4 regions of the Promicromonospora sp. Marseille-Q5078 genome follow, and region 2 is predicted to be linked to each of the others. Evidence: riboswitches for the same ligand, from Rfam matches in the RefSeq annotation. Region 2 holds a riboswitch; each other region holds the start of a gene.
The links. A riboswitch is a leader RNA that binds a small molecule or an ion and turns the genes downstream of it on or off. The one in region 2 is predicted to bind thiamine pyrophosphate.

Region 1: it holds a riboswitch for thiamine pyrophosphate, as region 2 does, so the genes downstream of both, thiO (glycine oxidase ThiO) here and ACQFYA_RS10720 (bifunctional hydroxymethylpyrimidine kinase/phosphomethylpyrimidine kinase) in region 2, are expected to answer to the same signal.
Region 3: it holds a riboswitch for thiamine pyrophosphate, as region 2 does, so the genes downstream of both, ACQFYA_RS18995 (thiamine ABC transporter substrate-binding protein) here and ACQFYA_RS10720 (bifunctional hydroxymethylpyrimidine kinase/phosphomethylpyrimidine kinase) in region 2, are expected to answer to the same signal.
Region 4: it holds a riboswitch for thiamine pyrophosphate, as region 2 does, so the genes downstream of both, thiC (phosphomethylpyrimidine synthase ThiC) here and ACQFYA_RS10720 (bifunctional hydroxymethylpyrimidine kinase/phosphomethylpyrimidine kinase) in region 2, are expected to answer to the same signal.

Annotation. Positions count from the first base shown of each region.
Region 1 covers NZ_JBNPQG010000001.1:1,303,557-1,310,760, reverse strand. Annotated here, with positions in the region: gene guaA (glutamine-hydrolyzing GMP synthase) at 1-182, opposite strand, end outside; gene ACQFYA_RS06060 (OmpA family protein) at 223-846, opposite strand; gene ACQFYA_RS06055 (hypothetical protein) at 843-1,502, opposite strand; gene thiE (thiamine phosphate synthase) at 1,630-2,304, opposite strand; TPP riboswitch at 2,327-2,430, shown strand; gene thiO (glycine oxidase ThiO) at 2,420-3,649, shown strand; gene thiS (sulfur carrier protein ThiS) at 3,646-3,891, shown strand; gene ACQFYA_RS06035 (thiazole synthase) at 3,901-4,719, shown strand; gene ACQFYA_RS06030 (ThiF family adenylyltransferase) at 4,842-6,056, opposite strand; gene ACQFYA_RS06025 (DUF3817 domain-containing protein) at 6,053-6,448, opposite strand; gene ACQFYA_RS06020 (ABC transporter ATP-binding protein) at 6,524-7,204, shown strand, end outside.
Region 2 covers NZ_JBNPQG010000001.1:2,311,907-2,319,110, forward strand. Annotated here, with positions in the region: gene ACQFYA_RS10685 (class E sortase) at 1-482, opposite strand, end outside; gene ACQFYA_RS10690 (class I SAM-dependent methyltransferase) at 557-1,216, shown strand; gene ACQFYA_RS10695 (acylphosphatase) at 1,206-1,484, opposite strand; gene ACQFYA_RS10700 (hypothetical protein) at 1,534-2,976, opposite strand; gene ACQFYA_RS10705 (copper resistance CopC family protein) at 3,085-3,783, opposite strand; gene ACQFYA_RS10710 (YcnI family copper-binding membrane protein) at 3,780-4,544, opposite strand; gene ACQFYA_RS10715 (hypothetical protein) at 4,621-5,277, opposite strand; TPP riboswitch at 5,409-5,527, shown strand; gene ACQFYA_RS10720 (bifunctional hydroxymethylpyrimidine kinase/phosphomethylpyrimidine kinase) at 5,518-7,143, shown strand.
Region 3 covers NZ_JBNPQG010000001.1:4,121,847-4,129,050, forward strand. Annotated here, with positions in the region: gene ACQFYA_RS18980 (response regulator transcription factor) at 1-220, shown strand, start outside; gene ACQFYA_RS18985 (ABC transporter ATP-binding protein) at 224-1,051, opposite strand; gene ACQFYA_RS18990 (ABC transporter permease) at 1,051-2,811, opposite strand; gene ACQFYA_RS18995 (thiamine ABC transporter substrate-binding protein) at 2,820-3,893, opposite strand; TPP riboswitch at 3,964-4,067, opposite strand; gene ACQFYA_RS19000 (DUF4235 domain-containing protein) at 4,206-4,472, shown strand; gene ACQFYA_RS19005 (PAS domain-containing protein) at 4,512-5,288, opposite strand; gene ACQFYA_RS19010 (sulfite exporter TauE/SafE family protein) at 5,440-6,363, opposite strand; gene ACQFYA_RS19015 (RrF2 family transcriptional regulator) at 6,549-7,007, opposite strand; gene ACQFYA_RS19020 (AGE family epimerase/isomerase) at 7,004-7,204, opposite strand, start outside.
Region 4 covers NZ_JBNPQG010000001.1:1,155,106-1,162,309, reverse strand. Annotated here, with positions in the region: gene ACQFYA_RS05290 (pyridoxal phosphate-dependent decarboxylase family protein) at 1-1,565, opposite strand, end outside; gene thiC (phosphomethylpyrimidine synthase ThiC) at 1,728-3,467, opposite strand; TPP riboswitch at 3,464-3,568, opposite strand; gene ACQFYA_RS05280 (C39 family peptidase) at 3,722-5,041, shown strand; gene ACQFYA_RS05275 (N-acetylmuramoyl-L-alanine amidase) at 5,218-7,204, opposite strand, start outside.

The sequences.
Region 1 (7,204 bases), 1.0 Mb from region 2:
CCGCCCGACAGGATGATCGCCGCCGGGTCCTTGGCCAGCATCTGCTCCACGGTGGCCGTGTGCGGCACGATCTCGGAGTAGACGCTCGCCTCGCGCACGCGGCGCGCGATGAGCTGGGCGTACTGGGCGCCGAAGTCGACGACCAGGACAGGGCGGAGGGAGTCGGTGGCGGGAGACGTCACCGGGTCATCCTAGCCGCGCGCCACCGGCCATTCTGCCCCGTCACCGCGTCGGGTAGGTCACCTCGACGCGCCGGTTCAGCGCCCGCCCGGCGGGGTTGTCCTCGCCGGACACCTCGTTCTCGGCGACCGGGTCGGCCTCGCCGTGACCCTCGACCTTCAGCGTCAGGTCCGGTCGCTCCCCGCCGAGCACGTCCGCGACCGCGGCCGCCCGCTGCCTCGACAGCCGGCGGTTGAACGCGTCCGAGCCGACGGAGTCGGTGTACCCGTCGACGTGCACGGTCGCGTCCTGCGGCACGTCGGCCGCGAGCGCCGCGACGGCCTCCTCCGCCGCGGGCGTCAGCGCGGCCTCGCCGAACTCGAACAGCAGGTCGGAGGTGAGCGTGACCACCGTGTCGTCCTTCTCCTCGCGCTGCCGCTCGAGCACGACCGTGGAGTCCTCCGGGCGCAGCGGGAACGTCCCGTCGGCGGCGCGGAGGTCGAACGTCGCGTCGGCCGCCATCGCGGCGGTCACGTCCGCCCCCTCGACCCTGGCCTGTTCCTCGCCGAGGGCCTCCTGGGCCTCCCGCACCCGCTCCGGGTCGGCGGTCACCCCGGGCGCCGTGCCGCCGAGCCCCACCACGAGGCCCGCCGCCAGCGCGACGGCGGCCGCGGCGCGGGCGGTCACTCGGCGCCGCCGTCGGCGTAGGTCACCGTCGCGCCGGTGAACAGCGGCAGCCCCTCCCCGGGGAGGACGTCGACCGACGCGGGCTCGCCCTCCGGGGCGGGCAGCACGGCGGAGACCTCGATCGTGCCGTGGTTGGGGAACGTGAAGGTGATGTTCTCGAGCGGGGACACGAGCATCGACGCCCGGCACCGCTGCTGCGCGAGGCTCGCCTTCACCGGCTCGTCGGTGTCCTCCTGCCACGCGCCCTCGGTGCAGAACGGTTTGTACGCCTTGAGCCCCTCGCGATCGGTGACCGTGGTGCTGGGCTCGACGCCCAGGTCGTAGTAGCTCGCGCCGGCGTCGGCGGGCGCCTCGTCGTCGTCCCAGCGCAGCGCCCAGCGGACCGTCGTCGTCCCGCCGGCGACCTCCACCGACCGCAGGGTCACCGTGACCTCGCCGCCCCAGGCGTCCCCGCCGCCGTGCGGGGTGGCGATCGTCTGCTCGGCCATCACCTGGTCGGCCACCGTCGCCGTCCCCGGGCCTGCGGCGTCCTGCACCCCATCGGACGACCCGGTCGCCGCCCCGCCCGGGGCGTCGGCGTCGCCTCCCGTGCAGCCGGACAGGACGAGGAGCGCTCCGGCCAGCAGCAGCGCGGCGGTGCGGGGGCGTGCGGACATGGGCGTCTCCTGGGCTCGGGGCGTGGGCGCCCCGGGCGTCCGGAGCAGGGCCGGCCCACTGTGGCACACGACACCCCCGGGCGGTACCGCCCGGGATGGGGAGAACACCCCGTCCGGCTCGGCGCGGTCAGCCGAGCCGCTCCCGCAGCTCGCGCGCGGCGCGCTCCGGGTCCGGCGCCTGCGTGATCGCCCGCACGACGACGACGCGCGAGGCACCGGCGTCGAGCACCGCGCCCAGCCGCTCGGCGTCGACGCCGCCGATGGCGAACCACGGGGTGGCGGGGCGGGTCGCGGCGACCTCGCGGAGCAGGTCGAGCCCGACGGCCGACCGCCCCGGCTTGGTGGGGGTGGCCCACAGCGGGCCCACGCAGAAGTAGTCGACGTCGGGGTCGGCCTCGGCGTCGGCGGCCTGCGCGGCGGAGTGCGTCGAGCGGCCCAGCACCGGGCCGGGGCCGAGCAGCGAGCGCACGGCGGGCACGGGCAGGTCCCGCTGCCCCATGTGCACGGCGGGCGCCCCCGTCAGCCCGGCGACGTCCGCCCGGTCGTTCACGGCCCACAGCGCGCCGTGCTCGGCGGCCACGCGGGCCACGACCTCCTGCAGCTCGAGCTCGCGCGCGACGTCCAGGGTCTTGTCGCGCAGCTGGACGACGTCCACCCCGCCCGTGAGCGCCGCGTGCAGGAAGTCCTCCAGGTCGCCGCGCTCCTCGCGGGCGCCGGTGCACAGGTACAGGCGGGCGGCGGCGAGGCGGGCGCGCGCCGCCTCGGGGGCGACGGCGGCGTCGGTCGTGGTCACGCCGGCCAGCGTAACCACCGCCCGCGTTACAGTGGCCGGGCACGGGAGCCCCGCTCGGGGCTGAGAGGGCGCGAGCCGCCGACCGTCGAACCTGATCTGGGTCATGCCAGCGAAGGGAGCGCAGATGCCCACGTCCGACCGTACGGTCCGCGACACCCGCCCCGCCGACGTCGTCGTGGTCGGCGGCGGGATCGTCGGCCTCGCCGTCGCGTGGCGCGCCGCGAGCGCCGGCCTGTCGGTGACCGTGCTCGACCCGGCCCCCGGCGACGGCGCCACCCGCGCGGCCGCGGGGATGCTCGCGGCCGTCGCGGAGGCCGACTTCGGCGAGCGGGAGCTCACCCGGCTCAACCTCGCGTCCGCCGCCCGCTGGCCGGCCTTCGCCGCCGACCTCGCCGCGGCGGCGGGCCACGACGTGCCGCTGCTGCGCGCCGGCTCCCTCGCCGTCGCGTACGACGCCGACGACCTCGCCCTGCTGCGCCGCGTGCTCGCGCTGCACCGCGGGTGGGGCCTCGCCTCCGCCGAGCTCCCGGTGGCCGACGCGCGCCGCCGCGAGCCGTACCTGGGCCCGCGCCTCGCGGGGGCGGCGCTGCTGGAGGACGACCTCGCCGTCGACCCGCGCGGGGCGCACGCCGCGCTGCGCGCCGCGCTCGGCGGCTCCCTGGTCCCCCGCGCCGCCGTGCGCCTGGAGCGCGACGTCACGGGCCGGGTCGTCGCGGTGCACGACGACGCGGGGACGCGGCACCCCGCGGGCGCGGTGGTGCTCGCGACGGGCACGGGCGACCCGTCCGCGCTGCTCGCCGGCGTGCCCGGGGTGCGCGTCCCGGTGCGGCCCGTCAAGGGGATCACCCTGCGGCTGGACGCCGGCCCGGCACTCGCCCTCGCGCACGTGGTGCGGGGCACGGTGCAGGGCCGCCCGGTGTACGTCGTTCCGCGGGACCCGGGCACCGGGGCCGGCCCCGGCAGCGGGCCCGGGCACCGCGAGGTCGTCGTCGGCGCCACCAGCGAGGAGCGCCCGGACGACCGACGGGCCGAGGCCGGCGGCGTGTTCGCCCTCCTGCGCGACGCGCGCGCCCTCGTGCCCGGCCTCGACGAGGCCGCCCTCCTCGAGGTCACCCCGCGGGCCCGGCCCGCCACCCCCGACAACCTGCCGCTGGTCGGCGCCACCGCCGCCCCCGGGCTGCTGGCCGCCGTCGGGCACGGGCGCAACGGCGTGCTGCTCGCGCCGCTCACCGCGGACGCGGTCGTCGCCGCGTTGACCGGAGCGCCCGCCCCCGACCCCGCGGTGACCGCTGCCGACCCGCGGCGCTTCGCGCCCGCCCCCGCCGCCCGCCTCCCCGAAGGAGCCGCCCGATGACCGCTGCCCCCACCGCCCCCACCGCCCTCGTGAACGGCGAGGCCTACCCGCTCGACGGGCCGCACGGCGACGGCGTCGAGGGCGTCGTCGCCGCCCTCGTCCCCGCGTTCGTGGCCGACGGGTCGGTGCAGGGCATCGCCGTCGCCGTCAACGACGCCGTCGTCCCCCGCGGCCTGTGGGCCGGCACCCGGATCGCGCCCGGCGACCGGGTCGAGATCGTCACCGCCGTCCAGGGCGGCTGAGGAGGAAGCATGACCGGCACCACCACCGTCACGCACGACGACCCCCTCGTCGTCGCCGGCACCGAGGTCGGCTCACGGCTCGTCATGGGCACGGGCGGCGCGTCGAACCTCATGACGCTCGAGGACGCGCTGGTCGCGTCCGGCACCCGGCTCACCACGGTGGCGATGCGCCGCGTCGCGGTGCGGCCCGGCGGGACGGGCGTCGAGGACGGCGGCATCTGGGGCCTGCTGGAGCGGCTCGGCATCCGCGCCCTGCCCAACACGGCCGGCTGCTTCTCGGTCGAGGAGGCCGTGCTCACCGCGCAGCTCGCGCGCGAGGCGTGCGGCACCGACTGGGTCAAGCTCGAGGTGATCGCCGACGACGTGACCCTGCTGCCCGACCCGCTCGGCCTCGTCGAGGCGGCGGACCGGCTGGTGCGCGACGGGTTCGTGGTGCTGCCGTACACCAACGACGACCCGATCCTGGCCCGCCGCCTCGAGGACGTCGGGTGCGCCGCCGTCATGCCGCTCGGCGCGCCCATCGGCACCGGGCTGGGCGTGCTCAACCCGCGCAACATCGAGGCGATCGCGGCCGCCGCGCGGGTGCCGGTGATCCTCGACGCGGGCGTGGGGACGGCGTCGGACGCCGCGCTCGCGATGGAGCTCGGCTGCGACGGCGTGCTGCTCGCGACCGCCGTGACGCGCGCCGCCGACCCGGTGCGGATGGCGCACGCGATGCGGCTCGCCGTGCAGTCCGGGCGCCTCGCCGCCGGGGCCGGACGCATCCCCCGCCGCGAGGGCGCGCTGGCCAGCTCCTCCCCCGACGGCCGCCTCGACCTCGCCCTCTGACCTCGCACCCTGACCTCGCACCCTGACGAGGGCCCGGCCCCGCGAGGTAGTTCGGATCCCGCCGAGGTAGTTCGGATCCCCGCGAGGTAGTGGTCTGGACCACTACCTCGGCGAGATCTGGACTACCTCGCGGCGAGGAGCAGGGCGGGTGCGCCGCCCTCGACGGAGCGGGCGTCGACGCCGGCGGCGCGCGCGACGTCGGCCACGCGGGCCGAGCGTGCGCCGGCCGCGCAGACCAGCAGCACGGGGCGGTCGGCGGGCAGCTCGGCCCGGACCGCGGCGGCGCCGTCGGGCCCGAGGAACGCGCCGCTGGGCACGAGGCGCGACCCGGCGACGGGCAGCGCCTGCGCCTCCCAGTCCTCGCGGACGTCGACGAGCGCGACGGGTGCGTCGCCCGCGAGCAGCGCGGCCGCCTCGCGCGCGGTCACGCTGGCCGGGCCCATGCCCGCGTCGGCGGCGCCGCTCGTCGGCGCGGGCAGGCCGCAGAACGCGGCGTAGGCGGCGTCGTCCGCCAGCAGGGCGGCGACGGGCTCGCGCGTGGGGTCCGGGCGGACGGCGAGCTGACGCCACGAGAGCTCGAGGGCGTCGTACACGGCGATGCGGCCGAGCAGCGTCGTGCCGGCCCCGGTGATCAGCTTGACCGCCTCGGTGGCCATGACCGAGCCGACGGTGCCGCACAGGGCGCCGAGCACGCCGCCGGTGGCGCAGTCGGGCACGGTGCCGGGCGGCGGGGGCACGGGGAACACGTCGCGGTACGTGGCACCGCGCTCCCGGTCGCCGTCGTCGGACGGCGTGGCGAGCCGCGGCGCGCCCCAGAAGACGCTGACCTGGCCGTCGAACTGGTGGATCGCACCCCACACGACGGGCACCCCGAGCACCTCGGCCGCGTCGGAGACGAGGTAGCGCGTCGGGAAGTTGTCCGCGCCGTCGAGCACCAGGTCGTACCCGCGCAGGATCTGGAGGACGTTCTCGGGCGTCAGCCGCACGGCGTGGGTCTCGACGCGCACCTCGGGCGCGAGGTCCGCGAGCCGGTCCCGGGCGGACTCGACCTTGGGGCGACCGAGGTCGGCGGTGCCGTGCACCACCTGGCGCTGGAGGTTGGACAGGTCCACGACGTCGTCGTCCACGACGCCGAGCGTGCCGACGCCGGCGGCGGCGAGGTACTGCAGGGCCGGGCTGCCGAGCCCGCCCGCGCCCACGACCAGCACGCGCGCGGCCGCCAGCCGGCGCTGCCCCTCGGGGCCGACCCCCGGCAGCGGCAGGTGCCGGGCGTACCGGGCGAGCCGCGCGGCGTCGAGCTCGGGCCCGGGGGCGACGAGGGGGGCGAGGGCCGTCACGCCGCGTACCGCTCCGCGAGCGCGCCGAGCTTGGCGTCGGCGTCGGCGTGCACGCGCTTCTCGAGGACGAACGACATCACGGGCACGACACCCGCGAAGACCATCGTGGCCAGGCGGCCGAAGCCCCAGCGCATCTTGGACCACAGGTCGAGCACCGTGACGAGGTAGACCACGTAGATCCAGCCGTGCGCGAAGGGCACCCAGCCCAGGTAGTCGACGACGACCTCGACCGGGACCACGTACTTGAAGATCAGCTCGACGCACAGGACCAGCAGCATGCAGCCGGTGAGGATCGCCATGAACCGGTAGCGCTTCAGGGCGCCGCGGGCCTTGCGGATGGCGGTCTCGGCCTGGGCCGGGCTGGCGGCGGGGGTCTGCTGGGGCGTGCTCACCCCAGCATGGTAGGCGCGAAACGGTGCTGTTATTCCGTGGCCTCGTGTCGGCGGGCGTTCGTAGGCTTGACGACCGTGCGTCCCCTCCCTCTGCCCGACGTGGGCAACCCTCCCCTGACGTCACCCGCCCGGATCCTGACCTGGCAGGCGTGGCGGCAGCGCGACGTGCTGGCGAAGTCCCTGGTGGCGGGCGTGGTGGCGATGCTCGCGTCGGCCGCGGCGCCGCTGCTCATCGGCCGCGCCATCGACGAGGGGCTGTCGCAGGGCTTCGGCGGCCCGCTGTTCGCCTGGTGCGCGGCGATGCTCGCCGCCGCCGCCGTGATCGTCGTCGCGGGCATCTTCAACCACATCTGGGACGTCGAGAACTGGGTGCGCGCGTCCCTGTCGTTCTCGCAGCTCGTCGGGTACAAGGCCTCGCGGGCGGGGCACGCGATCACCCGCAAGCTGCCCACCGGCGAGGTCGTCTCCGCCGTCGCGAACGACGCGCTGCGCGTGGGCGACATGTTCTCCATGGCCGGCCGCTTCACCGGCGGCGTGCTCGCGTACGTCGTCGTCGTGGTGATCATGCTGACCCAGCACGTGCAGCTCGGCCTGGTCCTGGCGCTCGGCATCCCGGCCGTCGCGCTCGTGCTCGGCCTCCTGGTCAAACCGCTGCAGTCCCGGCAGACGACGCAGCGCGAGTCCACCGGCCGGCTCACGTCGCTCGGCGCGGACACCGTCTCCGGCCTGCGCATCCTGCGCGGCATCGGCGGCGAG
Region 2 (7,204 bases):
TGGTCGCCCTCGTCGAGCTTGTCGACGTGCCGGAACGAGTTGCCGTGCGTGCGGCGGTGCCCGGCGAGGGCGAAGTTGCCCACGTCGCCCACCTGCTGGGACGCCTCGTAGTGCCCCGCGGCGGCCTGGTCCAGCACGTCCATCCCGGTGCCCTCCTCGATGGGCATCGCGTTGTTCGTCAGCCCGTACCAGGCCGGCACGATGAGCGTGCCGATCGTCTCGCCGTACCCGACCGGGTCCGGGACGGGCGGGGCGTCCGTGCGCAGCTCCGCCGGCTCCGGGTTGGCCGGCGGGAGGGTGGCGCGGAACTCCGTGAGCACCTTGTCCGCCTGGGCCGTGGCCTCGACGGACGTCCACCACAGCTGCCACACCACGAAGAGAGCCAGCACCACCCCGAGGGTGATGAGCAGCTCGCCGACACCGCCCACCACGGCGCTGCCGACGCCGTGGCGTCGGGGGCGGGCGTGGGTGGGACGGTTCACGTGCGCGATGCTACGTGGTCGGGGCGGCCGCCGGGGACCTGTCGCGCGCGGCGACGGTCTGGCAGCCTGGAGCGGTGACCAGCGACGACGGGGTGACGCGTCGGGCGGCGCGGCTGCGCTCGCGGTGGGACCGCGAGGCCCCGGGATACGACCGCGCGTTCGCGGCGGCCGAGCGCCGGATGTTCCCCGACGTGCGCCGACGGCTGTGCGCCCGGGCGGAGGGGCGCACCCTCGAGGTCGCCGTCGGCACCGGCCTCAACCTCGAGCACTACCCACGCGCGGTCCTCGGCGGGCGGTACACCGGCGTCGAGTGGAGCCCGGGCATGCTCGACCTCGCGCGCCGCCGGGCGGCACGGCTGGGCCCGGGCACCGACGTCGACCTGCGCCTCGGCGACGCGCAGGCGCTCGACCTGCCCGACGACGCGTTCGACACCGTGGTGTGCACCTTCTCGCTGTGCGCGATCCCGGACGACCGCGCCGCCCTCGACGAGATGACGCGGGTGCTGCGGCCGGGCGGGCTGCTGCTGCTCGCCGACCACGTGGGGTCGAGCGTCTGGCCGCTGTACGCCCTGCAGGCGCTCGCGGACCTGGTGAGCGTGCCCCTGGCGGGGGAGCACTTCCGACGGCGCCCGCTGCGCGGGGTGCGAGAGCGCGGCCTCGTGGTCGAGGAGCACGAGCGGACCCGCGCGGGCGTCATCGAGCACCTCGCGGCACGGCTCCCGGTCAGCGACTGACGACGAGCGTCGTCTCCCCGCGCGGCTCCGTCTCGGCGACCTCGACGCGGGTCACGAGCGCGCCGGCCGGGCCCTCCCGCAGGAACGCGAGCATCGCGTCGACGGACTCCGCCGACCCCTCGACCTCGGCCTCGACCGTCCCGTCGGGCAGGTTGCGTACCACGCCGCCGACGCCGAGCCGCGCGGCGGCGTCCACGGTGGCCCAGCGGAACCCCACGCCCTGGACGCGGCCGTGCACGCGCACCCGTCGTCGTACCGTCCCGGACATCGGACCTCCCGCCGGCTCGCTCCCGCGGCGCCCGGGGGCGCCCGTCGTGTCAGTCGAACATGTCGCCGATGTCGCCGATGTCGTCGAGGATCCCGCCCAGCACCATCCCGCCCAGCACGGCGCCGAAGACGTCCGAGCCGCCGCGGCCGACCTGGCGGCGTCGCGGGTCGCCCTGCCAGCCGCCGTCGTACCCGCCGTTGTAGCCGCCGTCCCAGCGCTGCCCGTGCCCGGAGCGCGCGATGTCGCGGTGGGCGAGCGTGGCGGCCTCCGCGGCCAGCGCCGCGCCCCGCCGCGCCGCCGCGACCCCGCGCTCGGGGTCCTGGGCGGCACGCGCCTCCGCGACCTCCCGCTCGGCCTCGGCCAGGCGCGTGCGGGCGTCCGGGCCGACGGGGGCGCGGTAGTCGTCGACGACGGACCGCGCCGACGCGAGCTGCCGCTCGGCGTCGTCGAGCGCCGGGCCGAGCCGGGAGGCGGCCCGGCGGGCGCGCTCGTCCTGCTCCGTCCGCTCGGCCACCGCGTCGTCCAGCGCCGTGTTGGCCTCCCGTACCCGGGTGAGGGCGCCGACCGGGTCGCCCGGCCGGCCCGGGGGCGGCAGCTCGGCGAGCGCGTCCTCGAGCGCGGTGACGGCGCCGTCGATCCGCCCGGCGCGCTGGGACCCCGGCAGGGCGCGGGCCTGGGCGAGCTCGGCGCGGGACTCCGCGACGATGGCGCCGAGGGCGGACTCGGCGCGCAGGGCCTCCGCCTCGTAGTCGTCGACGGCGCGCAGCAGGCCCTCGGCACGCCGCACCGCCTCCTCCGCCGCGCGGGCGGCGGCGCCGGCCTCGGCCACCTGCTGCGTCGTGAGCCGCTTGCGGGCCGCGGCCGCGCTGCGCCCGGCGAACTCGAGCAGCCGCTCCGCCTGCTCGGGGTTGTCGGCCACCGGCAGCAGCGCCTGCTCGGCGTACTGGCCGCGCAGCCGCTCGAGGTCGGCGCGCGCGCCGGGGATGCTCTCGCGCACGCGGGCGAGCTCCTTGTCCACGCGGGCGACGACGTCGGGCGTCGCGCGGACGGTCTGCCGCAGGCTCGCGAGGCCCGAGTCGAGCTCGTCCAGCGAGGCGCCGGCCGAGCGGCACAGGTCGACGATGCGCGCCGACCACTCGTGCCGCTGCTGGTCGGTGTCCGGGACGTGGTCGTGCAGGAGCTGGTTGAGGTGGAACGCCTCGCCGAGCCGCTCGCGCGCCCGCCGCAGCGTCGGCGCGAGGTCGCGCGTCTCGCGCTCGCCGAGCTCCGCCACGGCGAAGGCGAGCTCGTCCTCGGCGAGCCGCGCGCGCTCGTCGGCGCGCACGAGCGCGGAGCCGGCCTCGACGCCCATGCGCTCGAGCTCCGCCTCGCGGTCCCGCGCCCGCGTGCCCGCGGCACGCCGGCGGCGGACCGCCCAGACGGCCACGGCCGTCACCAGCACGACCACCACGACGACGCCCGTGACGATCCCGACGATCTGCCCCGCATCCATGGTGGGCATCGTAGGCGGCGCCGCCGCCGTCCGGGGACGCGACGGCGGCGCGGCCGGGCGCGAGGCCGGACCGCGCCGCCGCGGTGCTCCGGTGGTGTCGGTCCGGCGTCAGTCCCGCCGGCGCGCGACGCGCAGCGTCACGAGCACGGCCGCGCCCGCGAGCACGACGACGCCGCCGGCGATGCCGAGCACGACGGCGAGCTCGGACGCCCCGCCGTCGCTCGCCCCGTCGCTCGACCCGGCGCTCGTTCCCGTGCTGGTCCCGGCGCCGGTGCTCGCGCCCGTCCCGCCGTCCGCCGCGGCGGACGCGCCGCAGGGCGTCGCGCCGCCGGTGGGCGGGGCGCTCGTCGCGGCGCCCTCGGGCGGGTCGTAGGTGAACGTGAACTCGCCGCTGGTCGGGTGGCCGTCGGCGGACACGATGCGCCAGTCGACGGTGTACTCGCCCGCCGCGCCCATGCTCACCGGCACGGACACCGTGCGGTCCTGCGAGGTGGGGCATCCCGTCGCACGGTCGGTGCCGTCCGGGTCCGTCACGGTGACGACCGTGCTGGAGCCGTCGGCCGACAGGTTGAGCACCACGTCGTCGAACGTGACGTCCACCGTCTCCGGCGCCTTCGTGACGGTCGAGCCCGTCGCGGGCGCCGTGCCGACGACGACGTTGTGCGCGCTCGCCGGTGCCGCCGCGCCGACGGCGCCGACCAGGGCGAGGCCGAGCGTGCCCACCGCGGCGAGGGCCGCGACGGCCGACCTCCGAGCCCCCGACCGTCGAGCCGCCCACCGCCGAGCGAGGGCCGGCCGGGCCCTCACCGCTGCTCCGTCCGGGCGCGCGTGCGGACGAGGGCCGCGACGCCCGTCGCCGCGCCCACCAGGCCGAGCCCGAGGCCGGCCGCCCCGAGCGCGAGGGGCAGGGTGCTGTCGGAGTCGCCGCCGGCGCTCCCGTCGTCGCCCGCGGCCTGCGCAGCGCCGGACGCCGTGCCGGACGTCGTGCCGTGCGCGTCGTCGCCCGCGGCCGGGACGACCTGCAGCACGGGCGCGGGGTGCTCGGGCTCCGCGTCGCCGGTGGTCTCGTCGTCCCACGCGACGACCTCGCCGTCGGAGTAGGTCTGCGTCGCCGGGAGGGAGATGGCGTCGACCCCGTCGGGCACGGCGCCCGCGGACACCGTGAAGCGGAGGAACTCCCCGGGGGCGATGGCGGCGTCGGGGCCGTCGGCGGTCCACTCGACGCTCGCGGGAGCCTCGGTGACCTTCGTGCCGTGCACCTCGACGGGCTCGTCGAGCGGGGCCTGGGTGACCTTCGCGGTCCAGCCGGGCACGGGCTCGACGGACACGCTGGTGAACGGGGAGTCCTGCGGGAGGTCGACCTTCACGGCGGTGGTGGACGCGTCGGCGGACTCGTTGGGGACCTTGAAGGTCAGGGTGGCGTATGCGCCGGCCTCTGCCGAGTCCGGTGTCACGGTGACGTGCGCGGACGCGGCGCCCGCGCCCAGCACGAGGGCGGGCACGGCGAGGGCCGCGGCCCCCGCGAGGCGGCGCGCGCGGGGGAGGGAGGAACGGGTGGTCGTGGGCATGGGTGTCTGCTCCGTGGGTCTGACGGTCGGGGACGACGAGGGGCCCGCCCCCGTCCGACGTCGGACCGGGGCAGGTTCAGGCGGCGCGCACGAGGGCGGCCTGGAGCAGCGGGGGCCCGCGCACCGGCGGGCGTCGGACGGCGTCCCCGGGCCGGGGACGCCAGGTGCGGCCGGTGACGACGGCGGCCCGGCGGGGCACCGGCAGCGCGGGCGGGCCCTGCACGAGCACCGCCACGTGCCGCAGGTGGGTCAGGACGTTCTGTGCCGCCCGGTCGCCCGCCGCGAGCAGCAGGGCCGTGACGAGGACGGCCGCGGCGTGCGCGGCGAGCATCCAGGTCGCTGCACCGCCCCCGTCCGCGTGGTGCAGGTGCGCGGCCGTGCCGGTCGCGGGCGGCAGGGAGCCGGGCCCCAGGTCGTGCCCGGCGTGGCCCGCGTGGCCCGCGAGTCCCACGGCACCGGTCCCGGCCGGACCGGCCGTCCGGGTCGTGCCGAGGAGCTCCAGGGCGGAGTGCTGCACCAGCTGCAGCGCGACCATGGCGGGCAGCAGGCGGCGGAGGGTGAGCCGGCGGCGTGCGGTCCACACCGCGAGCGGGGCGGTGAGGGCCATGACGACGAGCCAGGCGAGGGGTGCCCCGGGGAGCGTGCCGCCGGCCAGGAGGTGGGCGGCGGCCGCGATGCTGAGCGTCGTACCGGCGACGAGGAGCTCGCGCGCACGACGGAGGACCACGGGCACCGGGTCACCCTATCGCGCGCCCTCCGGCGGCCCCCTCCCGCCCGCGTCCCCGTTCCCGTCCCGCCGCCGCCCCCGTCGCGACGCGCGCGCCGGACCCGCCCGGCGTCGTCGTCCGCGCTGGGCTAGCGTGGCGCGACGACACGGGGTGCGACCCGACGTCGCCGGCCACGGTCGGCGTCGGGCCGCTGAGATCACACCCGTCGAACCTGATCTAGCTCGCACTAGCGAAGGGATGTCGACATGAGTGCGCGCGCACCTCACGACAGCTCCGCCGGCAGCGCCGGCACCTCTGCCCGCTCCTCTGCCCGCTCCTCGTGGTCGGCCGCCGTCCCCAGCCGGCCCCGCGTGCTCGCGGTCGCGGGCTCCGACCCGTCCGGCGGTGCCGGGATCCAGGCCGACCTGAAGTCGGTCGCCGCGGCCGGCGGGTACGGGATGGCCGCGCTCACCGCGCTCACGGCGCAGAACACGCACGGTGTGCGGGACGTGCACGTGCCGCCGCCCGCGTTCCTCGCCGCCCAGCTCGACGCGGTGGCCGACGACGTGGCGATCGACGCGGTGAAGATCGGCATGCTCGCCTCGGCGCCCGTCGCCGAGGCGGTGGGCGCCTGGCTCGACGGCCTGCCGCGGGGGGCGACCACCGTGCGGCCGGCGGTCGTGCTGGACCCGGTGATGGTGGCCACCAGCGGCGACCGGCTCCTCGACCCGGCGGCGGAGCGCGCCGTGCGGGACATGCTCGGGCAGGTCGACGTCGTGACCCCGAACCTGCCCGAGCTCGCCGTCCTGGCCGGGGAGCCGGTCGCCCCCGGCTGGCCGGCCGCCCTCGAGCAGGCGCGCCGCCTCGCCGCCCGGCACGGGGTGCTCGTCGTGGCCAAGGGCGGGCACCTCGCGGGCGGGGGCGCCCCGGACGCGCTCGTCGGCCCGGACGGGGTGCTCGTCGAGCTCGCCGGGGAGCGCGTGCCCACCCGCGCGACGCACGGCACCGGCTGCTCGCTGTCCAGCGGGCTCGCGGCGCGGTTCGTCCGGACCGGCGACTGGGCCGAGGCGCTGCGCGGCACGAAGGCGTGGCTGACGGCGGCCATCCGGGCGGGGGAGGCGCTCGCGGTGGGCGGCGGGCACGGCCCGGTGGACCACCTGGCGGGCAGTACGCCGCCGGGCGCGTCGCGGCCGGCGGGGCCCACGCCCGGGGACGACCGCGCGGGCGACGAGCTCGTCGCCCGGTGGTGGGACGACGTGGCGGGCGTGCGCGGCGCGATCGACGACCTGTCGTTCGTGCGCGCGCTCGGCGACGGCTCGCTGGGTGCCGGGCACTTCCGCGCCTACCTGGAGCAGGACGCGATCTACCTGCGCGAGTACGCGCGCTGCCTCGCCCGCGCCAGCGAGCTCGCGCCGACCCGGGCGGAGCAGGCGTTCTGGGCGGGCGGCGCGCACGGCGCGCTCGTGACCGAGCTGGACCTGCACACGCGGTGGCTGGGCGGGGAGCCGCAGGACGTGCCCGCCAGCCCGACGACCGCGGCCTACCTGGAGCACCTGCGTGCGGCCGGCGACGACTACGCGACGCTGGTGGCCGCCGTCCTGCCCTGCTACTGGATCTATCAGGACGTGGGGGAGCGCCTCGCCGCCCGGGACCACGCGGACCACCCGTACTCGGCGTGGCTGGGCACGTACGCGGACGACGCCTTCGCGCAGGCCACGGCGCAGGCCGTCGCGATCCTGCGCCGGGTCGCCGGGGCCGCCCCGCCGACCACGCGGGCCCGGATGGCGCGGGCGTTCCAGGAGGCCTGCGAGCACGAGCTGGCGTTCTTCGACCAGACCGGCGCCGCGGACGACGCCCCGGGGCGCCGCGGCGCGGGGGCCGTCGTCGGCTGAGCCCGGGCCGTTCCGGCGGGATGCCGCGGCGCCCCGCCGGGGGTAAGCGGTGTCCCGCCGA
Region 3 (7,204 bases), 1.8 Mb from region 2:
CTCCCGCGACCGCGCCCGGTCGGCGCTGGACGTGCTCACCGCCCGCGAGCGGGACGTCGCCGTCGAGCTCGGCCGCGGCGCGTCCAACGCCGACATCGCCGCGCGCCTCTACCTCAGCGTGCCCACCGTGAAGGCGCACGTGTCGAGCGTGCTCGACAAGCTCGGGCTGGAGAACCGCACGCAGGTCGCCCTGCTCGTGCACGACGCCGGGGAGGCGTGAGCGTCAGCCCGCGACCGTCCCGACGCCGTCCTCGTCGCGCACCGGCTCCCCCGCGCGGTCGGGCGCCGGCCCGTCCTCGTCCGGCGCGAGGCCGAGGAACTCCGCGACCCGCGCGCTCGCCGGCGCGCGCAGCAGCACGTCCGGCGCGGCCACCTGCAGCAGCCGCCCGGCGTCCATCACGGCCACCCGGTCGGCGACGGTGAACGCCTCGTCGTGGTCGTGCGTGACGAACACGGCGGTGGTGCCGGTGGCCTGCAGCGTGTCCCGGACGTCGACGGCCAGGCGCTCGCGCAGCCGACGGTCGAGCGCCGACAGGGGCTCGTCGAGCAGCAACAGCCGCGGACGCGGCGCGAGGGCCCGGGCCAGCGCGACCCGCTGCTTCTCGCCGCCGGAGAGCGTCGCGACGGACCGGCGCCCGTAGCCGGCCAGACCCACGTCGTCGAGCAGCTCGGCGACCCGCTCGTCCCGCTCGGCGCGCGGCACGCCCTGCGTCTCGAGCCCGTAGGCCACGTTGCGCCCGACGTCCCGGTGCGGGAACAGCTGGCCGTCCTGGAAGAGCAGGCCGAAGCCGCGGCGGTGCACGGGCACGCCCGCGAGGTCCTCGCCGTCGAAGGCGACGGAGCCGCCTGCCAGCGGCTCCAGCCCGGCGACGGCGCGCAGCAGCGACGACTTGCCGCAGCCGCTCGGTCCCAGCAGCGCGACGATCTCGCCGGCCGCGACGTCGATCGACACCCCGTCCACCGCGACCGACCCCGGCCGGCGACGCGTGGCCCCGTACCGGACGACGGCGTCGCGGACGGCGAGTCCCGTCGCCTCGCGGGCGTGCTCCATCAGAACTCCCCTCCCGGCCGGTCGCCCCGCAGGCGCTCGGCCACCATCATGACGGTCGCGGTGAGCACGGCCAGCACCACGGACGCCGCGAGCGCCATCCCGTAGTTCTCGGCCCCGGGCCGCCCGATCAGCCGGTAGATCACGACGGGCAGCGTCGCCGTCTCGGGCCGCGCGAGGAACGACGTCGCACCGAACTCCCCGAGCGAGACGGCGAACGCGAACCCGATCGCGAGCCCGAGCGACCGCGCGCCCAGCGGCCCGTCCACCGAGCGCAGCACGCGGCCCGGCGCCGCGCCCAGGGTGGCCGCGGCCTCCCGCAGCCGCGGGTCGATGGCGCGCAGCACCGGCAGCATCGTGCGCACGACCAGCGGGATCGCCACGACCGCCTGGGCGATCGGCACGAGGGCCCCCGACGTGCGCAGGTCGACGTCGAGCCCCAGCGGCTTGTCCAGCGTGATGAGGAAGCCGAAGCCGACGGTCACCGCGGAGACGCCGAGCGGCAGCATGAACGCGGCGTCGAGCACGCCGACGGCGCGCCGCGTCCCCGGCCGGCGCGGCCGCCGCGAGACGACGAGGGCCACGAGGCCGCCCACGACGACGGCGATCGTCGCCGCCCACGCCGCCGTGCGCAGCGAGTTGCCGAGCGCCTCCCACACCGTGACGGTCAGGGCGTTGCGCCCGCCGGTGCTGCCGAGCGCGGCGTAGTTGGCGAGCCCCCAGGCGCCGTCGGCCGTGCGCAAGGAGCGGGTGACCAGCCCCGCCATCGGCAGCACCAGCAGCCCGGCCACCACGACGAGGGTGACGAGCGCGGGCACGAGGTCCGCCCCGGCGCGCAGCCGCAGCCGGTGCGCCGACACCCGGTCGCTCGTCAGGTGCAGCGCGCGCTCGCGCCGCGTCCGGGCGCGGGAGCTGACCACCAGCGCCCCGCCGACCACGACGAGCTGCAGCACGGACAGCACCGCGGCCGAGCGCAGGTCGAGGAACTGCGTGGTGCGCGTCCAGATCTCCGTCTCGATCGTGCCGTAGCGCAGCCCGCCGAGCACCAGCACGACGCCGAACGCCGTCGCGCAGAACAGGAACACCACGGCGGCGGCCGACGCGATCGCCGGGCCGAGCGCGGGCAGGGTCACCGTGCGGAACGCCCGCCACGGTGTCGCGCCGAGGGCCCGGGCCGCCTGCTCGGCGCGCGGGTCGAGGCGCTCCCACATGCCCCCGACCGTGCGCACCACCACCGCGTAGTTGAAGAACACGAGCGCCAGCACGATGCCCGCGAAGCTCTCCTCCAGACCGGCCCAGCCGAGCATGCCGCCGGGCGCGAACAGCGCGCGGAACGCGACGCCCACGACGACGCTCGGCAGCACGAACGGCACGGTCACCAGCCCCCGCACCAGCGTGCGCCCGGGGAACCGGCACCGGTACAGCACGTACGCCCCCGGCAGCCCGAGCAGCACGGACAGCAGCGTGCCGGTGACCGCCTGCGCGAGCGTCTGGCCGACGATCCGCCACGTGCGGCCCTGCGACAGCACCTCCGCGAACCCGGAGAGGTCGAGCTCCCGCCCCGTCGGGGTCTCGGTGAAGAACCCCTGCAGGACGAGCGACGCCACCGGCCAGGCGAAGAAGACCGCGAGGAACCCCAGCGGGAGCACGACGGCGGCGCCCCAGCCGAGCCACGCGCCCCAGCGGTCGGTGCGCCACCGGGCCGCCCGGGAGGCGGGCCGGGACACCGGGTGCGGGGTGGCGCGTGCCGTTGCTCGGGTCACGGTGCGCGTCAGTCGACGACCGTCGCCGTCCACTGCTCGATCCACTCGTCGCGGTGCGCCGCCACGTCGGCGGGCGCCACCTCGAACGGCTCGTCGGCCAGGGGCGCGAACTTCGTCCAGTCGGCCGGGAGCTCGACCCCCGGGTCGGCCGGGTACATGTACATCTGGCCGGGGACGTCGGCCTGGAACTCGCCGGTCGTGAGGAAGTCGACGAGCTGCTTCGCGCCCTCCGGGTTCGCGGCGCCCGCGAGCACGCCCGCGTACTCGACCTGCCGGAAGCACGTGTCGAGCATCGCGCTCGTGGTCGAGGACTTCCCGTCCTTGCTCACCGTGAACGCGGGCGACGTGGCGTACGACAGCGCGATCGGGCGCTGCCCGCCCTCGCCGGCCCCGGAGAAGTCCACGTAGTAGGCGTCCTCCCAGCTCTCCGCCACCTTGACGCCGTTGTCCCGCAGGTCGGTCCAGTAGTCCTGCCACCCGTCCGTACCGAACGCGCCGATGGTCGCGAGCAGGAACGCGAGCCCCGGCGACGACGTGGCGGGGTTGGTGACCACCGTGAGGTCGGCGTACTCGGGCTTCGTGAGGTCCTCGAGCGTGGTCGGCGGCGTCACGCCGTTCTTCTCGAACCAGCCGTCGTCGAGGTTGAGGCACACGTCGCCCACGTCGATCGGCGTCAGCGTCCCGGCGAGGTCGTCGGGCGCGTACGCCGCGACCTTCGGGTCGAGGTCCGCCGGCTGGTACGCGTCGAAGACGCCCGCCTCGACGGCGCGCGAGGCGAACGTGTTGTCCACCCCGTAGACGACGTCGCCCAGCGGCGCGTCCTTCGTCAGCACCAGCTGGTTCACCAGCGTGCCGGCGTCGCCGGGGGCCACCTGCTTCACGGTGAGGCCGGACTCCTTCTCGAACGCGGCCAGCACGTCGTCGGAGACGGCGAACGAGTCGTGGGTCACGAGCGTCACGGTGCTCGAGCTCTCGCCGCCCGCGCCGTCCGACGACGTCCCGCCGCCGCCGCACGCCGCCAGCAGCGGCAGCAGGGCGACGACGGCGGCGCCGGCCGCCGTCCGCCTGGTCCTGTGCGTCATGTGTCCTCCTCAGGCATCGAGAAGGGGGTCCTGCGGGCACCCGGCACCGTCGTGGTGCGGCCGTCCGCAGGGATCGAGAATCCCGACTTCCTCCACCGGTGCTAACCGGGTCAGGTTCGAGGGTCTGCGGCGTTCCGCACTCTCAGCGCCGGTGGCGCTCCCCTGTCGTATCACCACGAGCCTACACACCGGCGCCGCGCTACCGTGGTCCCGTCCGCGTCGGCGGGGTGTGACGTGCCTGACGTGCACCGACGTCCGCGGACGCACGACGCACGACCCCGGCGACCCGGGGAACGAACCGAGGGAGAGCACGTGACGGACACCGAGACGCCGCTCGCGGTGAAGGTCGGCACGGTGGTGCTGACGGTCGCCGCCGGATGGGTCGCGCAGAAGCTCATCGGGGTGGTCTGGGAGAGGACCACCGGGAGCGCGGCCCCGACCAACGTGGACGACGACGAGATCTCGATCATCCAGGCCGTGACGTTCGCCGCTGTCTCGGGCGGGGTCGCGGTGCTCGCGAAGCGGGTCGCACGCCGGGGCGCGGTCCGCGCCGCCGCGCGCTTCGGCCACGGCCACTGACCCGAGCCCGAACCGGGGCCGACCCTGGAAGCCCCCGCGTCAGTGGCTGGCGCGGGGGCGCCGGCGCGCCAGCTGCGCGTCGTGACCGTGCGGGCGGTCCACGGGGTGCACCCCGCCGAGCGCGCGGCTGAGCCGGTCCGCGGCGTCCTGCGCGGGCGGCGCCGCCCGGACCACCTCCGCAGCCGTGACGGCGCCGCGCTCCCCGACGGGTCGCGCGAGCGCCTTCATCACCTGCTCGCCCGCGGACTGCGCGGACACGCCCACCTGCGCCCCGGCGTCCGTCAGCACCTCGGTGGCCACTGACTCGTCCACACCGCAGACGGCCATGATCGCGCCCTTGGCCTGCTCCGCCGAGGCCGCGGCGACGAAGGCGCGCGACACGGCGCGGTGCGCCTCCCGGTCCAGCGCGTCGCGCACCACGGGGCTCGCGTCGATGACGTACCCCACGAGGTGGGTCGTCGAGCCGGCGGCGCCGTGGCGCGCCTGTCCCGTCACGACCACGGTGTGCGTGCGGCCGTGGTCGTCCACGACGCGGTGCCCGCCGGCGAACGGTCTACCGGTCCCGAGCGCGATCGTCGCCGTGCGCGAGAGCCGCTCCCGGTCGTCCGGGTGCATGTGCGCGCGGAGCACGTCCGGCCCCGGCTCGATCGCCCCGGGCTCGCGCCCGAAGATGCGGTAGACCTCGTCCGACCACCACCACGCCCCCGTGGCGACGTCGACGCGGTACTGGCCGACGAGCAGCTGGCTCCCGGCGCCGAGCAGCTCCGCGAGCGCGACGATCTCGCGACGCGGAGGGTCGCTGTGCGTGCTGGGCATCGACATGGGCCACCTCCCAGTGCGGTGCAGCTGGGTCCGGCGTGCAACTCACCTGGCCTCTTCACGGTACCGGGAGGTCGCGACAACGCCACCCCACAGCACGACGTCCGCGGGTGGAATCCCGCGGACGTCGTGCGGCCGGGCCGAGATGTCAGACGGCGGGCGTCGCCGCGGGCGCCTCCACGGCGACGGGCTCGGCCTTCTCGGCCGCGACGGCCTTGCGGTGCTCGCGGAACGAGTAGACGACGGCGGCAGCCCAGCCGAGCGCGATGACCCCGAGGACGAGGCCGCGCACGCCGGCGCTGACCGGGAACGAGTCGAGGCTCAGCAGGGTGCGCACGTTGGTGAGCACGATGATGCCGCCGACGGCGGAGCCGAGGACGCGCGGGGGCACGAGGCGCACGAGCCAGGCGGCGATCGGCGCCGCGATGAGGCCACCGATCAGCAGGGCGAGCGCCCAGGTCGGGTTGATGCCGGCGGTGCCGAGGCCGAAGAGGAACCCGAGGCTCGCGGCGACCGCCACGAAGAACTCGCTGGTGTCGATCGAGCCGATCACCTTGCGGGGCTCCATGCGGCCGCTCGCGAGGATGGCGGGCGTGCCCACCGGGCCCCAGCCGCCGCCGCCCGTGGCGTCCATGAAGCCGGCGACCAGGCCCAGCGGCGTGAGGAACCGCTTGCGCAGCGGCTGACCCAGGCGGTCCGTGCGCAGGCCGCGCAGCGTGAACCGCAGCAGCACGTACAGGCCGAGCCCGAGGAGCAGCAGAGACATCAGCGGCTTGGCGATCTCGGTCGAGAGCCAGGACAGGAACGTCGCGCCCGCGAACGCGCCGACGGCCCCCGGGATCCCGATCTTGAGGACGACCTTCCAGTCCACGTTGCCGAACCGCCAGTGGGACGCGCCCGAGGCGAGCGTCGTGCCGACCTCGGCGAGGTGGACGGTCGCGGACGCGGCCGCGGGGTTGGTACCGATCGCGAGCAGCAAGGTGGTGGACGTGACGCCGTAGGCCATGCCGAGGCTGCCATCGACGAGCTGCGCACCGAGGCCCACGAGGGCCAGCAGGACGAGAGTCCGCACGAGTGTTCCCTCCGTGTCGGCGCGGCAGCGGTTCCGCCGCGACAGATGTCAGGTTACCCGATCGGCCCTATCGGATTCAACGGTATCGAGGGGACGACCGCATGATGAGATTCCGCGACGTCCGGTCGCGGGGCGGCGCACGTCCTCGTGCGCGCCCCGTCAGGCGCGGGAAGCGCCCGCGGTCGTCACGGGTTGAGCCAGGCGGACTCGTCGTCGGTCAGCTGGCGCACCACGTCCGGGAGCTTCCCGGCGGCCAGGTCCGCGAGGGTCACCTGCTCGAGGACCTGGCGCACGTTCACGCGCAGGGCGACCCACACGTGCAGCAGCGAGGCAGCCGCGCCCGTGTACTCGAGGTCGGACGGCCGGGCGTCGCGGACGAACATCAGCGGCCCGTCCACGGCGCGCACCACGTCCGCGACGGTGACCTGGCCGGCCGGGCGGGCCAGGACGTACCCGCCGCCCGCACCGCGCCGGCTCGCGACGATCCCCTCGCGCCGGAGGTCGCTGAGGATCGCCTCGAGGAACCGGTGCGGCACGTCCTGCGCGCGGGCGAGCGCCTCGGCGGGAACGGGGCCGCCGTCGGCGGAGGCCGCGAGCTCGGCGGCCGCCCGGACGGCGTAGTCCGCCTTCGCCGAGATCCTCATCGGCCGCCGTCCTCCAGCGGAGCGGCGAGCCGCGCACCCTGGAGCAGCCGCCCGGCCGCCTGGGCGGACGCCGCGAACGAGCCCGTCAGAGGCAGGTCGGGCAGGATGACGGCCTGGGCTGCGTGGTAGACGTCGGGCTTGCCGACCCACGTGCGCCCCGACGGCACGTTCTCGGTGTCGAGCTCGTGGAACCACGA
Region 4 (7,204 bases), 1.2 Mb from region 2:
CGGGGGACCTCGGTGCGCTCGAGCCGCGGGTGGGCACCGCGGCACGGCGGCGCGTCGTCCGTGAGCAGCTCCTCCCCGGCGAGCAGCCCGTGCGCCGTGGAGCGCACCAGGTCGAGCACGCCGCGGACGTCGTCGAGCGTCGTGTCCGGGTTGAGCAGGGTGAGCTTGAGGCATGGGCGGCCGTCGATCACGGTCTTGGCGACGAGCGCACGGCCGGAGTCGAACAGCACCCGCCGCACGCGCGGCACGAGGGCGTCGGCGCGGGCGTCGTCGACGCCGTCCGGCTGGAATCGGAAGAGCACGGTGGACAGGTCGGTGGGCGCGAGGAGCCGCAGCTCGGCGTCGCCGGCGAGGTCGGCGTGCACGGCGGCCGCGAGATCGCAGATGCCGTCCACCATCGCGCCGACGCCGTCGGCGCCGAGCGCGCGCAGCGTGGCCCAGAGCTTGAGCGCGTCGAAGCGCCGCGTGGTCTGCAGCGACTTGTCGACCAGGTTGAGGTCCGGGTTGCGCTCGCCCGACTCCTCGGCGGGGTTGAGGTAGTCCGCGTGCCAGGTCACGCGGGCCAGGTCCGCGGCCTCGCGCACGAGCAGCGCGCTGGACGACACGGGCTGGAAGAACGTCTTGTGGAAGTCCACCGTGACGCTGCGGGCGCGCTCGACGCCGTCCAGCAGGTGGCGGCGGCGCCTCGAGACCAGCAGCCCACCGCCGTACGCGGCGTCCACGTGCAGCCAGGCGCCGACGGCGTCGCACAGGTCCGCCACGGGCCCGATCGGGTCGACGCAGCCGCGGTCGGTGGTGCCCGCCGTCACGACGACCGCCATCACCACGTCCCCCGCGCGCTCGACGTCGACCAGCGCCCGGGCAAGGGCGCCGGGGTCCATCCGTCCCGCGCCGTCCGTCGGGACCGCGACGACCGCGTCGTCGTCCAGGCCGAGCAGCAGGGCGGAGCGCGCCACGCTGAAGTGCCCCGACGCCGTCGCGAGCACCCGCAGCCGGCCGAGCCGGTCGCGGCGCGCCGCCCCGCCGAGCCGGGCGCCGTCGGGCGCGGTGAGCGCGCGCTCGCGGGCCAGGTGCAGGGCCTGCAGGTTCGACTGCGTGCCGCCCGAGGTGAACACGCCGTCGCCGTCAGGGAACCCGATGCGCGCCGCGGTCCACTCGACGAGGCGCTGCTCCATGAGCGTCGCGACCGTCGACTGGTCGTACGTGTCGACCGACGTGTTGATCGCGGCGAGCATCGCCTCGGCCCCGACGGCCGGGAGCGCCACCGGGCAGTTGAGGTGCGCGGCGTAGGCGGGGTGGTGGAACCAGACGGCGTGCGAGGCGTACAGCTCCGCGGTCTCGCACAGCGCGTCCGGGGTCCCGACCGGCGGGCCGTCGAGGTCGACGCCGTCGACGAGCGCCTGCAGCTCGCGACGGCTCGCGCCGCAGAACGGCTGCCGGGCGCCGGCGACCCGGTCGGCCAGGTCGTCCACCACGGCGTGCAGCGCGACGGCGTAGTCGGCCGCCGTGTCGCCCCGCAGCAGCGCGCCGGGCGACGTCCCGTGGACGGGCAGGGGTGTGGGCATCGTCGGGTCGCTCCTCGGAGGTAGGCAGGGCCGACCCGTTCCACTTAGGTCAGCCTGGCCTAACTTAGGTATCCCTAAAACCCAGCGCAATCGCAAGGTCCGGCATGTGGGCGGGACGCGGCGAGAGTCATCTCACACACGTCCCGCCCACGGCCGGCCGGGTCAGCGCACCGTCGGCGTCGGGAGATAGACCTCTCCCCCGGCGGCCCGGAACTCGGCCGACTTCGCCGCCATGCCGGCCGCGGCCGCCTCCGGTCCCACGCGCTCCGCCTGGGCGGCCGCGCCGCCGAACTCGTCGCGGATGTCCTGCGAGATGCGCATCGAGCAGAACTTGGGCCCGCACATCGAGCAGAAGTGGGCCGTCTTCGCCGCCTCCGCCGGCAGCGTCTCGTCGTGGTACTCCTCGGCCAGGTCCGGGTCGAGGGACAGCGCGAACTGGTCGCGCCACCGGAACTCGAACCGGGCCTTGCTCAGCGCGTCGTCACGGTCGCGCGCGCCCGGGTGCCCCTTGGCGACGTCCGCCGCGTGCGCCGCGATCTTGTACGTCACCACGCCCGTGCGCACGTCGTCGCGGTCCGGCAGGCCGAGGTGCTCCTTGGGCGTGACGTAGCAGAGCATCGCCGTGCCGTACCGCGCGATCTCCGTCGCGCCGATGGCCGAGGTGATGTGGTCGTAGCCGGGAGCGATGTCCGTGACGAGCGGCCCGAGCGTGTAGAACGGCGCCCCGTCGCACAGCTCCTGCTGGCGCTCCACGTTCTCGCGCACCAGGTGCAGCGGCACGTGCCCGGGGCCCTCGACCATCACCTGGACGTCGTGCGCCCACGCGCGCCGGGTCAGCTCCGCCAGGGTGTCGAGCTCGGCGAACTGGGCGGCATCGTTGGCGTCCGCGAGCGACCCGGGCCGCAGGCCGTCGCCGAGCGAGAACGCGACGTCGTACCGCGCGAAGATCTCGCACAGCTCGTCGAAGTGCGTGTACAGGAAGTTCTCCTCGTGGTGCGCCAGGCACCACCCGGCCAGGATCGACCCGCCCCGGCTGACGATGCCGGTGACGCGGTCGGCCGTGAGCGGCACGTAGCGCAGCAGCACGCCCGCGTGCACCGTCATGTAGTCCACGCCCTGCTCGCACTGCTCGATCACCGTGTCCCGGTACACCTCCCAGCTCAGCCGGGACGCGTCGCCGTCCACCTTCTCCAGCGCCTGGTAGATCGGCACCGTGCCGATGGGGACCGGGGAGTTGCGCAGCAGCCATTCCCGCGTGGTGTGGATGTCGTCGCCGGTGGACAGGTCCATCACCGTGTCCGCGCCCCAGCGGGTGGCCCATTCCAGCTTCTCCACCTCCTCCGCGATCGAGGAGTGCACGGCGGAGTTGCCGATGTTCGCGTTGACCTTCACCGCGAACGCCCGGCCGATGATCATCGGCTCCGACTCCGGATGGTTGACGTTGACCGGGATGATCGCGCGGCCCGCGGCGACCTCGCTGCGGACCAGCTCGACGTCGACGCCCTCGCGGAGCGCGACGAAGCGCATCTCGGCGGTGACCTCGCCCCGCCGGGCGTACGCCATCTGCGTGACGACGGCGCCCTCGCGGCCCCGGCGCGGCGGGCGCGCCTCGCCCCGCCACTCCGCCGACGCCGCACCCCGGCGCCGGGCGCCCCGGCCGTCGTCGGCGAGGTCGCGCGCCCGGCCGGCGTACGTCCCGGTGTCCCCGCGGGCCTCGATCCACGGCTCCCGCAGGGGCGCGATGCCGCGGGTGGGGTCGCCGCCCGGGCCCTGCGTCCGGTAGACGCGGACCGGCGGGTTGGGGGTGCCGTCGGGTGAGGGCGCCAGCCGGATCTCGGTGACCGGGACGCGGATCCCGTCCCGGTCGAGGTGGGCGAGCGCGCGCGACGGTGCAGTGTGCATCTGTTTCTCCAACTTCCTACGCCGGCATGACCCGGTCAGGTTCGACGGTCCGGGCCGCATCAGCCCGATCTCAGCCCTTGCGAGGGCACCCGTGGGATCGCCGGTCACGCTAGCACCGGGCCGAGGCCCGCGCACGCAAAGTCGTGACACGGGCCACAGGATCTGGGAAAGTCTTCGCCATCAGGGCGGTGGGGACCGTCCACCGCCCCCGTCCCGGGGAGGGACCCATGACAGGCATGGCGCGAAGGAGCTTGATGCGAGCGACGACGGCAGCCCTGGCAGCGGGAGCGGTGATCGCGCCGACGGCGGGCGCGGCCGGCGCGTCGCCGTCGCAGGACCAGGAGCCGACCGGCAACAAGATCACCACCACGCACTGGGACGGCGTCGCCGATCTGCGCCGCGGCACCTGGGAGAACCTGCGCCCCGGTGCCGGCGGCACGCTCGTCGTGCGCGGCTCCGGCGGGCCGACCACCGACTACACCGACCCGTTCGGCGACGGGTCCGCCGTGGCGTACGAGACGGGCACCTGGACCTCGCCGGTCGTCGAGACCGGGTACGCGCTGGACGAGTCCGTGACCTCGTGGAACGCCACCACCCCCACCGGCACGTGGGTCGAGACCGAGTTCCGGGGCCGCAAGGCCGACGGCGCGTGGACCACGTGGTTCGTCATGGGGCGCTGGGCGTCCGGGGACGACTTCGCGCCCGCCGACGGCTCCGTGGGCGACATCCACCGCACCTCCGTCGACGGGCAGAGCGACGACGACGCCGCCCTGTCCACCGACACGTTCGTCGCCCGCACAGGGCGCGAGCCCGAGGCGTTCCAGACGCGCGTCACCCTGTACCGGCCGGCCGGGTCGACGGCGACCCCGCGGCTGGCCGGCGTGACGACGATGACCAACGAGTACCTGCCCACGTCCGCCTACACGGGCACCAGCGACTTCACGCTCGGGCGCGCCGTGGAGCTCGACGTGCCCGGCTACTCGCAGCTCGTCCACATCGGCGAGTACCCGGAGTTCGGCGGCGGCGGCCAGGTGTGGTGCTCGCCGACGTCGACCACGATGATCCAGTACTCCTACGGCCGCAAGCACCAGGTGCCCGCCGCGGAGCTCGCGGACATCGTGGCGCCGAACGGCGACCCGCAGGTGGACCACGCCGCGATCGGCGCGTGGGACTACACGTACGAGGGCGCGGGCAACTGGCCGTTCAACACGGCGTACGCGCACCGGTACGGGCTCGAGTCGTTCGTCACGCGGCTGCGGTCGCTGGCCGAGGCGGAGCGGTTCGTCGCGGCGGGCATCCCGCTGGTCGTGTCGATCAGGTTCGCCGAGGAGGAGATGCCCGAGGCCGGGTACGGCACCAACGGCCACCTCGTGACCATCGTGGGCTTCACCGCCGACGGCGACCCGGTCATCAACGACCCCAACAAGGCCACTGACGCCGACGTGCGGAACGTCTACACGCGCGAGAACTTCGAGCGCGTCTGGCAGACCTCCACCGACGGCCTGACGTACGTCATCCACCCGCACCAGGTGACGCTGCCCCGGAACGTCCCGGGCGCCACGCCCAACTGGTGACCCCTCGCCGGTCGGGCCCGTCGAGACCGAGCTGCCGAGGTAGTTCACAGCCTGCCGAGGTAGTCCAGATCCCCGCGAGGTAGTCCAGATCTCGCCGAGGTAGTGGTCCAGTCCACTACCTCGGCGAGATCCGGACTACCTCGCGGGTCTCGACAGGCTCGACCGACGGCTCGGCGTCAGTGCGAACGCACCGGACCGACGGGGTCGGAGACGAACGTCGCCGACGTGTACCCGCGGGCGGAGACGGTCACCTCGGCCGAGATGTCGGCGCCCCGGTCGCGGCCGGTGAGGTGGTAGCGCCTGCCGTCCGCGCCGCGCACGGGCTCGCCGTCGCGCAGCCACTGCACCTCGACGCGGAGGTGCCGCGAGTCCGGCAGGTACTCCCCCGGGTCGACGGTGAGCGTGCGGCCGATCTTCGCCTTCCCCTCGATGCTCGGCCCCTCGACGTCGGTGACCACCGGGTCGTGCAGGACGACGTCGGCGGCGCGGGTGAACACCTGCCGGTGCGCGTACCAGAGCTGGTAGTACGCGTCGTCGCCCCGGACGTCCGTCCGGTCGTCGGGTGCCGACCCGTCGAACGAGACCGCCCGGTAGTAGTCGGTCGACACGTCATCGTCGGACACCACGTAGCTCTGGTCGGTGCCGATCGTGTACTCGATGGGCGTGACGGCCTGCGGGGCGATGCCCGGGTAGGGCTGGTACGCCGCGGCCTCCGGGTACGCGCGGCCGTAGATCGCGGCCGCCTCGTCCCCGCTCACCGTGACGGTCTGCCCGGTGCTGGGCACGACGACGGGCCGGTCGGCCGGGTTGTGGATCCAGGCCAGCGAACCGGCCCACCACACGCCGAGCCACTCGCCCTGCACCTGCGCCACGACGAGCTTGTGGCCCGAGGTCACGCGCGCGCTGACGTCGCTGGCGTGCGTGGTGCCGTCCGCGCCGTCGGGCTTCCAGCCCGGGTCGCGGGCGTAGGGCGCGTCCAGCGACGGCTGCTGGTAGGCGAGCGCGAAGTTGGTGCCGGCGCCCGCGACGCAGTCGCCCGAGCCGGGTGACGCCTGCTCGCAGCCCGTCACGGGGTTGGCGTTGTCGTCGTATCCCGCGACGACCTCGACGACGTCGCCGGGCGCGACGTCCGTCGTCGGGTCCAGACCGTTGCCGATCGGCGCGCCCAGGAGCTCGAAGTAGTGCTCCCAGTCCCAGTACGGGCCCGGGTCCCAGTGCACGCTCTTCGTGTACCCGGGCAGGATGCCGGGGACCTGGTCGTGCCCGATGACGTGGGCGCGGTCGAGCGGCACGTCGTACGTCGCCGCGAGGTAGCGCACCAGCTCGGCCGACGACTGGTACATCGACTCGGTGAACCAGCCCGACGTCCCGGCCCAGCCCTCGTGCTCCAGCCCGATCGAGTGCATGTTCATGTACCAGTTGCCGGCGTGCCAGCCGACGTCGGCGGGCTCGAGGTGGTTGGCCACGTGCCCGTCCGACGAGCGCAGCGTGTAGTTCCACGCCAGGTACGTGGGGTCGGTGACCAGGCGCACGCTCGGCTCGTAGGCCGTCTCGGTGTCGTGGATGACGATGTAGTCGATCGACGGGCCGCCCTCGCCGGTGCGGTCGGCCTGGTCGTGGTTGCCGTAGCTGCCGGTGTCGTCCGGCAGGTCGGGGCTCTCCTTCGCGTAGGGCGCGGGCAGCCACTCGCAGCCGAGGCCGGGCGGGCAGTCTGCCGCCGGGTCGCCCGCGGCCTTCGTGGTCGCCCTGGGCAGGGCGGCGTCCGGCCGCGCCGCCAGGGTGACGCCGCCGTCGTCGGTGGTGCGCGCCTCGCCCGTGCGCAGGGTGGCGAACACTCGGTCGGCGAACGTCGGCGCGTCGCTCATCCGGGCGACGGCGGTGCCCCAGGTCGCGAGGCCCCCGCCGGCCGGCTGACCCGCCGCCTCCTGGTAGGAGGCGAGGAGCGCGGCGGCGCCGCAGGTGTTGGCCGCCGCGTCGGACCGCAGCTCCGCGGCCGGCAGCCCAGTCAGCGCGGCGGCGCGGTCGAGCTCGCTCACGGCCGCGCGGGTCGCGGCGTCCTTGCCGGCCCCGTCGGGCGCCTCGGCGGCGTGGTCGAGCAGGTTGAACAGGCCGTAGCCGCCGTCCGCGCTCGGCTCGCCGGCGTGCTGGTCCCAGCGGGACTCC